2 regions of the Brevibacillus sp. NRRL NRS-603 genome follow, and region 2 is predicted to be linked to the other one. Evidence: a T-box and tRNA genes for the amino acid it is inferred to sense, from the RefSeq annotation. Region 2 holds a T-box; the other holds one or more tRNA genes.
What was found. A T-box is a leader RNA that pairs with one kind of tRNA and senses whether it is charged. The one in region 2 lies ahead of ileS (isoleucine--tRNA ligase), so its partner is inferred to be a tRNA-Ile.
Positions count from the first base shown of each region.

Region 1: it has a tRNA-Ile gene. The T-box ahead of ileS (isoleucine--tRNA ligase) is inferred to sense a tRNA for this amino acid. The anticodon was not compared.

Region 1 covers NZ_PXZN01000025.1:62,943-69,520, reverse strand. The annotation lists tRNA gene C7R94_RS20690 (tRNA-Lys) at 15-90, opposite strand; tRNA gene C7R94_RS20685 (tRNA-Gln) at 99-173, opposite strand; tRNA gene C7R94_RS20680 (tRNA-Tyr) at 192-276, opposite strand; tRNA gene C7R94_RS20675 (tRNA-Thr) at 324-399, opposite strand; tRNA gene C7R94_RS20670 (tRNA-Phe) at 414-489, opposite strand; tRNA gene C7R94_RS20665 (tRNA-Asp) at 525-601, opposite strand; tRNA gene C7R94_RS20660 (tRNA-Val) at 627-702, opposite strand; tRNA gene C7R94_RS20655 (tRNA-Glu) at 743-816, opposite strand; tRNA gene C7R94_RS20650 (tRNA-Asn) at 824-899, opposite strand; tRNA gene C7R94_RS20645 (tRNA-Ala) at 917-992, opposite strand; tRNA gene C7R94_RS20640 (tRNA-Ile) at 1,037-1,113, opposite strand; gene gyrB (DNA topoisomerase (ATP-hydrolyzing) subunit B) at 1,331-3,256, opposite strand; gene remB (extracellular matrix regulator RemB) at 3,256-3,543, opposite strand; gene recF (DNA replication/repair protein RecF) at 3,555-4,673, opposite strand; gene yaaA (S4 domain-containing protein YaaA) at 4,690-4,905, opposite strand; gene dnaN (DNA polymerase III subunit beta) at 4,938-6,077, opposite strand; gene dnaA (chromosomal replication initiator protein DnaA) at 6,285-6,578, opposite strand, start outside.
Region 2 covers NZ_PXZN01000005.1:55,694-62,271, forward strand. The annotation lists gene C7R94_RS01795 (VWA domain-containing protein) at 1-653, shown strand, start outside; T-box leader at 719-977, shown strand; gene ileS (isoleucine--tRNA ligase) at 1,047-4,127, shown strand; gene C7R94_RS01805 (TetR/AcrR family transcriptional regulator) at 4,350-4,925, shown strand; gene C7R94_RS01810 (efflux RND transporter periplasmic adaptor subunit) at 5,006-6,253, shown strand; gene C7R94_RS01815 (efflux RND transporter permease subunit) at 6,250-6,578, shown strand, end outside.

The sequences.
Region 1 (6,578 bases), on a different contig from region 2:
CGCTTTTTAAAAACTGGTGAGCCATGAAGGACTCGAACCTTCGACCCTCTGATTAAAAGTCAGATGCTCTACCAACTGAGCTAATGGCTCTCGAAAAATGGCTGGGGTACTAGGATTTGAACCTAGGAATGACGGAGTCAAAGTCCGTTGCCTTACCGCTTGGCTATACCCCAATAGCCATGAAGTAAAGATGGTGGGGAGAGACGGATTCGAACCGCCGAACCCGGAGGGAGCAGATTTACAGTCTGCCGTGTTTAGCCACTTCACTATCTCCCCAAGCTTGTCCTTCAAAAGCAAACCTTATTCAACTTTCAAAGAAAAAGTGGTGCCGGCAATAGGACTTGAACCCACAACCCCCTGATTACAAGTCAGGTGCTCTACCAATTGAGCTATACCGGCGTGTTTTGTATAAATGGTGGCTCGGGACGGAATCGAACCGCCGACACGAGGATTTTCAGTCCTCTGCTCTACCGACTGAGCTACCGAGCCTCAAGCGCAATTATTTCGCCATCGCTTGAGAAAAATGGCGGAGCTGACGGGACTCGAACCCGCGACCTCCGGTGTGACAGACCGGCGTGAACTCCAACTTCACCACAGCTCCATGTAAAACATTCAGTTGCTAAAAGTGGTGGAGGCTGACGGGATCGAACCGCCGACCCTCTGCTTGTAAGGCAGATGCTCTCCCAGCTGAGCTAAGCCTCCACATTCCCCCGCTATTTCATTAGGGGGGCGTTTTGCTAGGTGACCCGTAGGGGATTCGAACCCCTGAATGACAGCGTGAAAGGCTGCTGTGTTAAACCGCTTCACCAACGGGCCATTTGAATGGCTCCTCGGGACGGACTCGAACCGCCGACCGATCGGTTAACAGCCGATTGCTCTACCAACTGAGCTACCGAGGAATAATGATGTTTTAGAATGGTGGAGCTGAACGGGATCGAACCGATGACCTCCTGCTTGCAAGGCAGGCGCTCTCCCAACTGAGCTACAGCCCCATTCTAACGCTTCCGTGACAAAGTCGTCATGTCAGCTATGTAAGTGGTGGGCCTAGGCTGACTCGAACAGCCGACCTCACGCTTATCAGGCGTGCGCTCTAACCAACTGAGCTATAGGCCCGTGATTACTTCCGGAACTTTAATCTATCACACTTTTAAATTCATTGCAATAGAAAATTTGATTTTTTTTATTGCGTGGGTGAACTTTTTTGTGAAAGACGCTTTTAACAAAAGCAAAATCCATTATAAGTCATGTTCACTGTATATTTCAAATGTGTTTTTAAATTTTCATTAAGAAAAAGCTTGCCCGGTAAAGGACAAGCTTTTCTTCGTTCCCATTAAATATCAAGATCGCGTACATTTGCTGCGTATTGCTCAATAAACTCCCTGCGAGGCTCTACTTCGTCACCCATCAGTGTCTCAAACACCATATCGGCATCCATAGCATCCTCGAGATCTACCTGAAGCAACGTACGGACTTCTGGGTCCATTGTAGTCTCCCACAATTGATCCGCGTTCATCTCGCCAAGTCCTTTATAGCGTTGGACGTTTGGCTTTGGTTGAGCCTTCAAGGTAGCGAGAACCTCATCACGCTGCTTGTCGGTATAAGCATAATGCAGCGTCTTCCCTTGCTTAATGCTGTAGAGAGGCGGCTGCGCAATATAAATATACCCCGCTTCAATCAACTGTTTCATGTAACGGAAGAAGAACGTCAGCAGAAGCGTACGAATATGCGATCCGTCAACGTCGGCGTCCGTCATAATGACAACTTTGTGGTAACGTGCCTTTGAAATATCAAAGTCTTCTCCAACACCCGTTCCCAAAGCCGTAATAATGGCACGGATCTCGTTGTTGCCGAGAATTTTGTCCAGACGTGCTTTTTCTACGTTCAATACCTTCCCGCGCAGAGGAAGAATGGCTTGGAAATGGCGGTCGCGTCCCATCTTCGCAGAACCGCCCGCAGAGTCACCCTCTACAATGAACAATTCAGATTCGGATGCGTCCTTGGAAGAGCAGTCCGCCAATTTACCCGGCAAAGCACTTACTTCCAGTGCACTCTTGCGACGAGTCATTTCACGTGCTTTACGAGCTGCCTCACGGGCACGAGATGCCATGAGCGCTTTTTCCACAACTTTTTTGGCTACGCCCGGGTTTTCTTCCATAAAGGTGTTGAAACGGTCACCGAAGACAGACTCAGTAATGCTACGCGCTTCCGAGTTGCCCAGCTTCGTTTTTGTTTGTCCTTCAAATTGAGGCTCTTGAATTTTTACGGAGATAATCGCGGTAATGCCTTCACGCACATCGTCCCCGGAAAGATTCGGATCCTTTTCCTTCAGGAAGTTAAACTTGCGGCTGTAGTCGTTGATAACACGTGTAAGAGCCGTTTTAAATCCGGTCTCGTGAGTACCACCCTCATGCGTGTTGATGTTATTGGCAAAAGAGTAGATGTTGCTCACATAGCTGTCGTTGTACTGAAGGGCAACCTCCACGACAAGACCTTCTTTTTCTCCTTCGCAATAAATCACATCATCATGCAGGGCTTCCCGGTTTTTATTCAAGTATTCTACGAACTGGATGATACCACCCTCGTAGTAGAAGGATTCTTCCTTCTGCTGATCTGGACGTGTATCCTTCAGCGTGATGCGCAATCCTTTGTTTAGGAACGCCAGCTCGCGAATACGTTTTTGCAAAATATCGTACTCAAATACAGTTGTTTCGGTAAAAATAGTCGGGTCGGGCTTGAAGGTTACTTTTGTTCCCGTTTCATCGGTCTCGCCTATGACAGCAAGATCGGCATCCGGTGCGCCTACTGTGAAGCGCATGTAGTATATCTGGTTATTTTGTTTAACCTCGACTTCCATCCATTCGGATAGCGCGTTCACTACCGAGCTACCTACCCCGTGAAGACCGCCGGACACTTTGTATCCGCCACCGCCGAATTTACCACCGGCGTGCAATACAGTCAAAACGGTTTCAACAGTAGACTTCCCGGTCTTTTCATGAATGCCAGTCGGGATTCCTCGACCATTATCGGTTACAGATACGGAGTTGTCTGGATGAATGACCACCAAGATCTCGTCGCAATAACCGGCCAGCGCCTCGTCAATGGCATTGTCGACAATCTCCCATACCAGGTGATGCAAACCTCGGCTGCTGGTCGACCCGATGTACATGCCGGGACGTTTCCGAACTGCCTCTAACCCTTCCAGTACCTGAATCTGACTCGCATCGTAGTTTGTATCTTTCGTCGTCACTTGATCCACTACTCTGTCAACTCCTCCACTTCAGCTTGTACAAAGGGAAACTGATCCAAGCTGTCCACGAACTGAGCGCGTCGCTTCAGCGTCAGAGAAGAAATAGGTGAACAGTAAATGGCATTCTGGGTGATTACATAAGACTTCGTTTCTTCCTCGCTATGGTCAACAACTGTCTTACTTTTTTCGAGCAAGAACGCTTTATTGATTTTTGAGGATTTCACAGTCTGATGATCGAGTATGGAAATAACTTCCTTCGTGCTCACCACAGTATCTCCACCAATGTGAATAAACATCCCTGTACCCCCTACCTTTCTCCGGAGATTTTCCCTTCCCTCACGTAAAAACGAGAGGCTTGCTGGAGAACCTGATGCTTTAAGCCTTCCACACCTGTGGTACTTACAAACGTCTGTACTCGATCCTGAATGGTTTCGAGCAGCAATGTTTGCCGATGTTCATCCAACTCTGACAAGACATCATCCAACAACAGAACGGGGTATTCTCCCACTTCTTCTTTAATCAGCTCAATTTCGGCTAATTTAATGGACAGCGCACTGGTGCGTTGCTGTCCCTGGGAACCATACGTTTGCACATCCATGTTGTTCACTTTAAGTGAAAAATCATCACGGTGTGGACCAATCAGGGTGCTCCCCCGCATGATTTCCCGGTCGCGAACCTCTTCGTAGGCAGCAAGCATTTTATCTACAGCCTGATCTATCGTCATCTCTTCTGAAACGGGCGATGAGTTAACGTAATGCAAAGAAAGTCTTTCCCTGCCATCGGTGATGCCGGTGTGGATTTCCTGTGCCCACGTCTCCAGCTTCCGAATGAACTCAAAACGCTTCCGTAACAATTTTACCGCTAAATCGGCTAATTGGGTATTCCAAATTGCCAGCATTTCCAGCGAGTTACTTTTTTTCATGGCCAAATCCTTTAAAAGCTGATTTCGCTGGGCCAGCACTTTGTTGTAATTGCTCAAATAATAAAGATACGTAGGTGAAACCTGACCGATTTCCATATCGATGAAGCGTCTGCGCTGGGCAGGTGCGCCTTTGACAATGGAAAGATCCTCAGGTGCAAACATGACGACATTCAATGCCCCCACATAGGCACTCAGCTTCTGTTGTTCCATTCCGTTGATTTTGGCCCGCTTTCCCTTGGTTGTCAACTGCAGCTCTAAACGAACAGAACCGTAGCGACGAAGAACATCGCTACGGATCGTGGCATAATCGGCATCCCAAGATATTAGCTCCTTGTCACGGGGCGTTCGGTGGGATTTGGCGAGTGCCAAAACATAGATCGATTCAAGAGCATTCGTTTTCCCTTGAGCGTTGTTGCCAATAAACAACTGAATGGGACCGTCAAACGACAGGGACATCGTTTCGTAGTTGCGATAATTGGTTAGCGACAGGTTCTTGAGAAACAAGAATCACGCTCTCCTCTCAGGGGCGTACCACTTGATAGCGACCATAGCCTTCAATCGCCACTTCATCGCCAGGATATAGCTTGCGTCCACGTCTGTTGTCCAGCTCACCATTGATCTGGATCGGAACCTCAGCCAAAAAAGCTTTGGCCATTCCCCCTGTGTCAATGATTTCAGCCAGCTTTAAAAATTGGCCGAGAGCAATATAGTCTGTGCTAATGGAAACCTCACGCATGGCTTGGCTCCTTTCTTTTACGTAAAAACATTTTAGTACGTACGAACCGGCAAAATCAGATGGAGCATCCAGTCATGATCGGTCGGACGAATCACAAATGGACTCATCGGGCCGCTAAAGCTCGCTTTGATTTCCGCGCTATCGATTGCACGCAGCGCATCGATCATGTATTTGGCGTTGAAGGAGATTTTCAATTCTTCGCCATTCATTGCTTTTGGCATCAAAATGTCCGTTACTTTCCCGATCTCGGGTGCATTGGACGTAATTTCGACGGTTCCATCAGGCATTGTAACGAGCTTGACTACGTTCGATTTGCCTTCGCGGCTCAGCAAGGAAGCGCGCTCGATAGATTGCAAAAACTCCTTGGTGCTGACGGTGATCTCCGTTTTGCTTCCTTGAGGAATAATTCTGGTCGTGTCCGGATAGGTTCCTTCCAAGAGACGGGAATAGAACAGGATATGCTTGGACTTCACCAGGATTTGATTGTCCGCAACAACGATATCCGCGAGATTTTGGTCGTCATCTAATATTTTTACCAATTCATTGCAGCTTTTACCCGGAACAACCACGTTGTGGAAAGAAAGATCCTCTGGGCATTCGACCATTGCGGTACGACTAGCCAAGCGATGGCTGTCGGTTGCCACAAAACGCAATTTGCCTTGATCAAGCGACCACATTAAACCGGTCAAGATCGGACGCATTTCGGAAGTGGAAACACCAAAAACAGTCTGGCGAATCATTGCTTTCAGTAAATCACAGGGAACACTGAAGACTTTATCTTCTTCCAGATGCGGCAGCTGTGGATATTCGCTGGCATCCATTCCGTTAATGGTGAACTCAGCTTGTCCGGAACGAATTTTGGTTACGAGACGATCATCCACTTGAATATCGATTTCATTGCTTGGCAGCTTGCGGACGATTTCGCTGAAAATACGTGCAGTCAACACAATGCTACCAGGTTGATGAACGGTTACTCCCCATTCTCCGGCTTCTTCCAGCGGGATCTGAACTTCAATAGACACATCCGAATCGCTTGCTGTCAGTGTCAGACCTTCATCATCCGTTTTGATTTTAATCCCGGTCAAAATTGGAATCGTAGTTCTGCTAGAAACTGCTTTGCTAACATGCGATACGGCGTTCGACAGTTTTTCACGCTGAACGGTAATATGCATCGACGTGAGCCTCCCTCTCCGGCGCCATTATTTTTGGTTGGAATCTGCATAATGGCTGCGCCTTTATCATAACTTATTAGGATAAATCTTTTTAACAGAAGTAGTAATAGGGCCTGTGGATTTGTGGATATGTGGGTCCATTACGTAAAAGAGAGCCTATACACATGTGGGTAAGTTGTGTATAGGCTTTTTGCGTTATGCACAGGTTTAATGGTTTGCTTTTAACTTTTCAATGAGCGACTGAATAGTTGTCTGCATATGAGGGTCATTTGCCAGTGCACGAGAGATTTTCTCATGGGCATGGATGACTGTCGTATGGTCACGGCCGCCAAATTCATCACCGATTTTCGGCAAGGAGGCATCCGTCAGCTCTCTGGAGAGATACATCGCAATCTGACGGGGGAAAGCGACGGTTTTTGTCCGTTTTTTCGCCTTGAAATCTTCTAGTTTCAGGCTGAACGCTTCTCCAACCGTTCGTTGGATGTCCATAATGGTAATCAC
Region 2 (6,578 bases):
GGACACCGATTGCAAAAGCGCTGCAAGCCGTGCAAGAAGATATTCCAGCCGGGACAAACGAAACATTCGTGTACGTGGTGAGCGACGGGATCGAAACATGCGGAGGAAATCCCGTAGAAGCAGCCAAAGCACTGAACAAGTCGAGCATAAAGACCGTAGTGAACATTATCGGATTTGACGTTGATAACGAAGGGCAGCGTATGCTCAAGCAAGTGGCGGATGCGGGAGCGGGGACATACATAACCGTGCAGGATGAAGAGGCCTTGAAAAAGCACCTTCAGGGCGAATACGACAAGCTCAAGCAGGCTTGGTACGCGTGGAAGGAAAATGCCAAAGAAGACGCACTCAGTCAAAAAGAAGCGAAGAAAAAACTCGCGGAAGACACCAAGGAAAAAGTAAAAGCGTTGGTGGAGGAAGAAAAACAAAGATTGCTGGATGCCAGGGAATATTTGAAAAAGAGATTTAACGGAAAAGGCGGAATTATGGATACCGATAGCGCCATTATCGACCGGAAGCAGGAAATATGGCGATATGCGGTGGATACAGGCAATGGGCTTTGGAGAGATTCCGTTGACAATGGCAATCAGGAGTGGCGTGAAGTTATTGAGGAAGGACAACAAGGGGTTCGAGACGCAAACGCTAAAAAACCTTGAGGGAAAGTCGCTTCCTTGACATTTTCTTGAAACCAGTGTAAAAAGAGTATACGAATCGAACACCAACAAATTCATTGACGAGAAAGAGTAAGCTAATCCCCTTGTTCCCCAGAGAGTTGGACCTAGTGCTGAAAGCCAACGTTCAAGACTTAGCCGAAAATCCTCTCCGAGAAGGAAAGCTGAAGCATTTGGAGTAAGCTGACCCGGAATCCCACCGTTACGAGGGACGCGTATGATGGTACGTAGTAGAGGTGCCGAATTGACATGCTTGCATGAAGATTTCGGAACAAGGGTGGTATCGCGAGATCAAATCTCGTCCCTTAGGGGGCGGGATTTTTTTGCGTTCTATGAACCTACACTTCTACGCAAACTACAGAAGAAGGAGTGTACATGATGAGGAAAGTAGACGTAAAAGAAAAAGCAAGGACACGAGAGTTGCGCGTCCTGAATCAGTGGAGGGAAGACGACACATTTCGCAAGTCGATGGACAATCGGCTGGGAAAGCCTAATTTCGTCTTTTATGAAGGACCTCCGACCGCCAACGGACAGCCGCATATCGGTCACGTGCTCGGACGGGTCATCAAGGATTTTATCGGACGCTACAAAACGATGTCTGGCTACCGTGTCGTCCGCAAAGCAGGCTGGGATACACATGGTCTCCCGGTAGAGCTTGGGGTCGAAAAGCGACTTGGCATTTCCGGCAAGCAGGAAATCGAAAACTACGGGGTGGCCAAGTTCGTCGAGGAGTGCAAAAACAGCGTCTTCGAGTACGAAAAACAATGGCGCGAGCTGACGGAAGGCATCGCGTACTGGACAGATATGGAGCATCCGTACGTCACCTTGACCAACGACTACATCGAAAGCGTCTGGCACATCCTTTCTGACATTCATAAAAAAGAACTGCTGTACAAAGGGCATCGTGTCAGTCCGTATTGCCCGGATTGCCAGACGACACTCAGCTCCCATGAAGTGGCGCAAGGCTATGAAGACGTGAAGGACTTGAGCGCAACGGTCAAATTCAAAAGCAAGACAAGCGATGACATCTTCCTCGCGTGGACGACGACGCCATGGACACTTCCAGCCAACGTGGCTTTGGCTGTTAACAAAGAGCTCGATTACGTGCGGGTGAAGCACAAGGATGAAGTGTACGTCGTAGCAAAAAATCTCGCGGAGAAAGTCTTCCAGGAAGACTACGAGGTTTTGTCCACACACAAAGGCGCAGAATGGGTCGGCACCCCGTATGAGCCGCCTTTTGGCTATCTCAAGGTAAACCAAGGGCATATCGTCGTCGATGCGGACTATGTCAGTGATACGAGCGGAACAGGCATCGTGCATACTGCTCCAGCGCACGGGGAGGATGACTATCGCACGACTCGCCAGCATGGGCTTGATTTCGTGAACGTCGTGAATTTGGCTGGCCGCTATACCGATCAAATCTCGGATTTCGCGGGTCGCTTCGTCAAGGATTGCGACGTTGATATCGTCAAAGACTTGTCTCATCGCGGTCTGTTGTTTTCTAAGGAGCGCTATGAGCATAGCTATCCGTTCTGCTGGCGCTGCAAATCGCCACTGCTGTACTACGCGATGGAGAGCTGGTTCATCAAAACGACAGCGATCAAGGATCAGCTAATCGAAAACAACAGCAAGATCGATTGGTACCCGGGACACTTGCGCGAAGGGCGCTTCGGGAAATTCCTTGAAGAGCTTGTAGACTGGAATATTAGCCGCAATCGGTATTGGGGGACACCGCTCAATCTATGGCTTTGTCAGGAGTGTGGCAGCGAATATGCGCCAGGCAGTGTAAAAGAGTTGCGCGAGAAATCCGTGGCGCCACTTGACGAAAAGCTGGAGCTGCACAAGCCGTTTGTGGATGAGGTGAAGCTGCGTTGCTCGTGCGGCGGTACAATGGAGCGAACTCCTGAGGTCATTGATGTGTGGTTCGACAGCGGTTCGATGCCGTTTGCGCAGTACCATCATCCATTCGGCGACGAAAAGGTATTTCAGGAGCAGTACCCTGCCGACATCATTTCAGAAGGAATCGATCAGACACGGGGTTGGTTCTTCAGCTTGTTGGCAGTTTCTACTTTGTATAACGGAAAAGCGCCTTACAAGGCGGTCATCTCTACCGGTCACGTTTTGGATGAACACGGTCAGAAAATGTCCAAAAGCAAAGGAAACGGGATCGATCCATGGGAGGTAATCGAGGAGTTCGGTGCAGATGCATTCCGGTGGGCGCTTTTGTCTGACAGTGCGCCGTGGAGCAGCAAGCGGTTCTCCAAGCGGATCGTCGCCGAGGCGAAGTACAAAGTGATCGATACGATCAACAATACGCATGCTTTTTATTCGCTATACGCCTTGATTGATTCATTCAAGCCAGAAGTGCATCCGCTGCAACAACCTGTGAACGAATTGGATCGTTGGATACTTTCCCGCTTGAATACCACCTTGCAGCACGTAGTAAAAGGTCTGGAAACCTACGATTTCATGAATCCGGCTGGACATATTGAAGCGTTCGTAGACGAGCTCAGCAACTGGTACATCCGTCGTTCCCGGGACCGCTTCTGGAGCAGCGGGATGACGCCTGACAAAGTATCTGCTTACCAGACCCTGCGGGAAGTGTTGCTGACGCTGGCGAAGATGATTGCACCATACGCGCCGCTGATCGCAGAAGATATGTATGGCAATCTGGGGGGCGAAGGCAGTGTTCATTTGACTGACTATCCGAAGGTGAACACAGAAGCAATCGACGAAACCCTTGAGCGGGACATGGAAACGGCTCGACAAATCGTGGAGCTGGCGCGAAATGTTCGCAACGAAACTGGATTCAAGACAAGACAGCCTCTGTCCGAGCTGATCGTATCGATGGAGCAGCCATTTAACCTCGAGCGATTTGCTGGCATTATCCAAGACGAGATCAATGTCAAAAACATTCGGGTAGAGCAAAGCGACAGCAGCTTCGTGACGTATCATTTCAAGCTCAACCTGAAGGTAGCTGGGAAAAAATACGGCAAGCTCGTTGGGCCAATCCAAGGGTACCTAAAAGAATTGAACGCAGCCGATGCACAGAAGGCAGTAGACAATGGCTACTTGAATGTGGAGGTCGCAGGCGAGAGTGTGCGGCTTACGCTAGATGAGCTGCTTGTGGAAAAGCAAGGGAAGCAAGGCTTCGCTTCTGCATCCGGCTATCAGCTCCACGTGGCTTTGAATACGACACTGACAGAAGAGCTTGAGCAAGAAGGCTTGGTTCGTGAGGTCATCCGTGTCATACAGGATGCACGCAAAAAGCTGGATTTGCCCATCGATAAACGTGTCCAGCTCACACTGGATGTGGACGATGAGCTGCGAGCAGCATTGGAGCGTTTTGATCATGTTTTGCGTGAAAGTGTACTCGTTTCGGATGTGACTTTTGCGAAAGCAGCAGATATGGAGACGGTCTCGTTCGGAGATAAAGCATTTGGTTTGCACATCAGATAACGAAGCAGATGGATAAAGAAACAGCTAGGCAACATGGTTTTTACGCCGGTTCCCTAGCTGTTTTGTATTAATTATTCTGGGTCAAACCAAACATCCGCATAATCGCCCGCAACCAAAAATCTCCAGCCAACAGGTAATCCAAGCAAGTGCCATTTGACACCCCAGCAATATGTATACTATAATTTCCTCCAGAATGAAAATTCATTCCGCACGAGAGGAGTCATGAACTTGTCTGAAACCAAGCGCGAATTAATCTTGGATGCAGCGCTCGTTTTGTTTGTAGATCGCGGTTTTGATGGGACGACCGTTCCGATGATCTCCGAAAAGGCAGGGGTCGGTGCCGGTACCATCTATCGTTATTTCGAAAACAAAGAGGCGCTCGTCAATACGCTGTTTCAAGAATGTGTGGGGGAGCTGCTTGAGACAATCAATGATGGTTATCCTCACACATCTGATGACTTACGTGAGCAATTTGGGCATATTGCGAAGCAGGTGATTCGCTACGCCAAAAAGAATTTGAACGCCTTGCTGTTTCTGGATTCCCATACAAATGGTCACTACCTAGACGAAGCCAGCCGCGAAGCGTACATGAGGCTGCGAACATTTTTATGTGAGTTCATTGAACGGGGACAAAAGAATAAGGTCATCCGTCCATTGCCTGCGGATGCATTGATTGCGCTTATGGACGGGGCATTCATCGCATTGAACAAGTGCATCAAGGCTGGCGAGATCGAAGAAACCCCGGAATTGCTTGCTGGTGTAGAGGAAGCTTGCTGGGATGCGATCAGAATTCATTAATTCTGATCCTTCTTTTGAAGAAAACGGAATGAATATTCATTCCGGAATACTTTCTATAAAGCAATAGGAGTGAGGCCTACATGACTAAGACGGGAAGAAAAGTGATGGGGATGTTGCTGATCATCTCCCTTGCAGTGATTGGGACGGCTTGCAATCAGATGAAGCCGTCAACGGAAAGCGAAGTCCAAGCCGAGGCCAAAATTGTGGAAGCGGAGCCGGTCGAGCTGAAAAGCTTCCAATCGACCAGTGAACTGTCAGGGACACTTGCCCCTATCGAAGAGACGACTGTTTCTTTTGAAGTTGCCGGGGAAATCAAGTCGTTGCCGTACAAAGAAGGAGATGCTGTCAAAAAGGGAGAAGTGCTTGCCCGCCTCAATGCTACAGACTACTCTCTCCAGCTGGCATTGGCAAACGCTGAGATGCATGGTGCGAGCGCCGAGCTTTCCAAAGTAAAAAACGGAGCGCGGGAACAAGAAGTTCAGCAAGCGAAAGTAGCGGTCGAAGCGAAGAAAATCTCTCGGGATCAAGCACAGAAAGACTATCAGCGCATGGAACAGCTCTATAAAAATGGGGCTATCTCCGAAACCGAATTTGAAAGTGCCAAAAATGCCTTTGAACTAGCAGATAAAGATTATGCAGAAGCGCAAGAGACGTATTCGCTAGTGATAGAAGGCGCTCGAACTGAGGATATCAGCGCGACAAATGCCAGCTACCAAGGAGCGATGGTCACCCGTGACCAGGCTGCAGCTACTTTGGCAAAAACGGAAGTGAAAGCACCTATTCAAGGAACGGTGCTAGCGAAAATGGCTGATGTTGGACAGCTCGCAAGTCCAGGGGCTCCTGTCTATCGAATCGGCAACATCCAACAGTTGAAAACAGTCTTGCCTGTACCGGACAAGGATATCTCAGCGTGGAAGGTGGGGGATGAGGTCGAGATTCGTTTGTATGAAGACAAACGAATCGGAAAGGTTACGACGGTTTATCCGGCGACGAACGAGCAGACGGGCACGATTAGCGTGGAAGTCGTCATTGATAACGCCAAAAAAGATTGGTTTGCAGGGCAAGTCATCAGCGCAAAGCGAACCTTCTCCCAAAAGAAAGGCATTTTTGTCCCTGCCAAAACCGTTTTTAGCCGTGGTTCTGAGCCTTATGTTTTTTTGCTAGCGGATGGAAAAGCGATTAAGACAACTGTCACGATTGGTCAATATGTTGACAATCATTTGGAAATTACTGCTGGCTTGCAAGCAGGAGACATGTTGATTACGAAAGGTGCTGATCGTTTGCTTGGCGGGGACTCTGTCACCGTGAAAGGAGGCAATCAGCCATGATCGAGTTTTTCATCAACAAGCGCAAAATCACCCTCGTTTTCTTTTCGATGCTCGTGCTGATTGGTATGTTCATCTCGGTTACGCTTCCGAAGCAAGAGCAGCCAGACATTATCGTCAGCATGGCTACCATCACCACCGTTTATCCGGGAGCGACTCCTGAAAAGGTGGAGCAGACAGTCACGAAGAAGCTGGAAGAAAAAATCAACGAGGTGCAAGGAATCAAATCCATTAGTTCGGAGTCTCGATCAGGTGTATCTATTATCAACGTTCGAACAGAGAATAGCGTTGAACCGAAAACGGTGTTTGAAGATGTACGGAAAAAGGT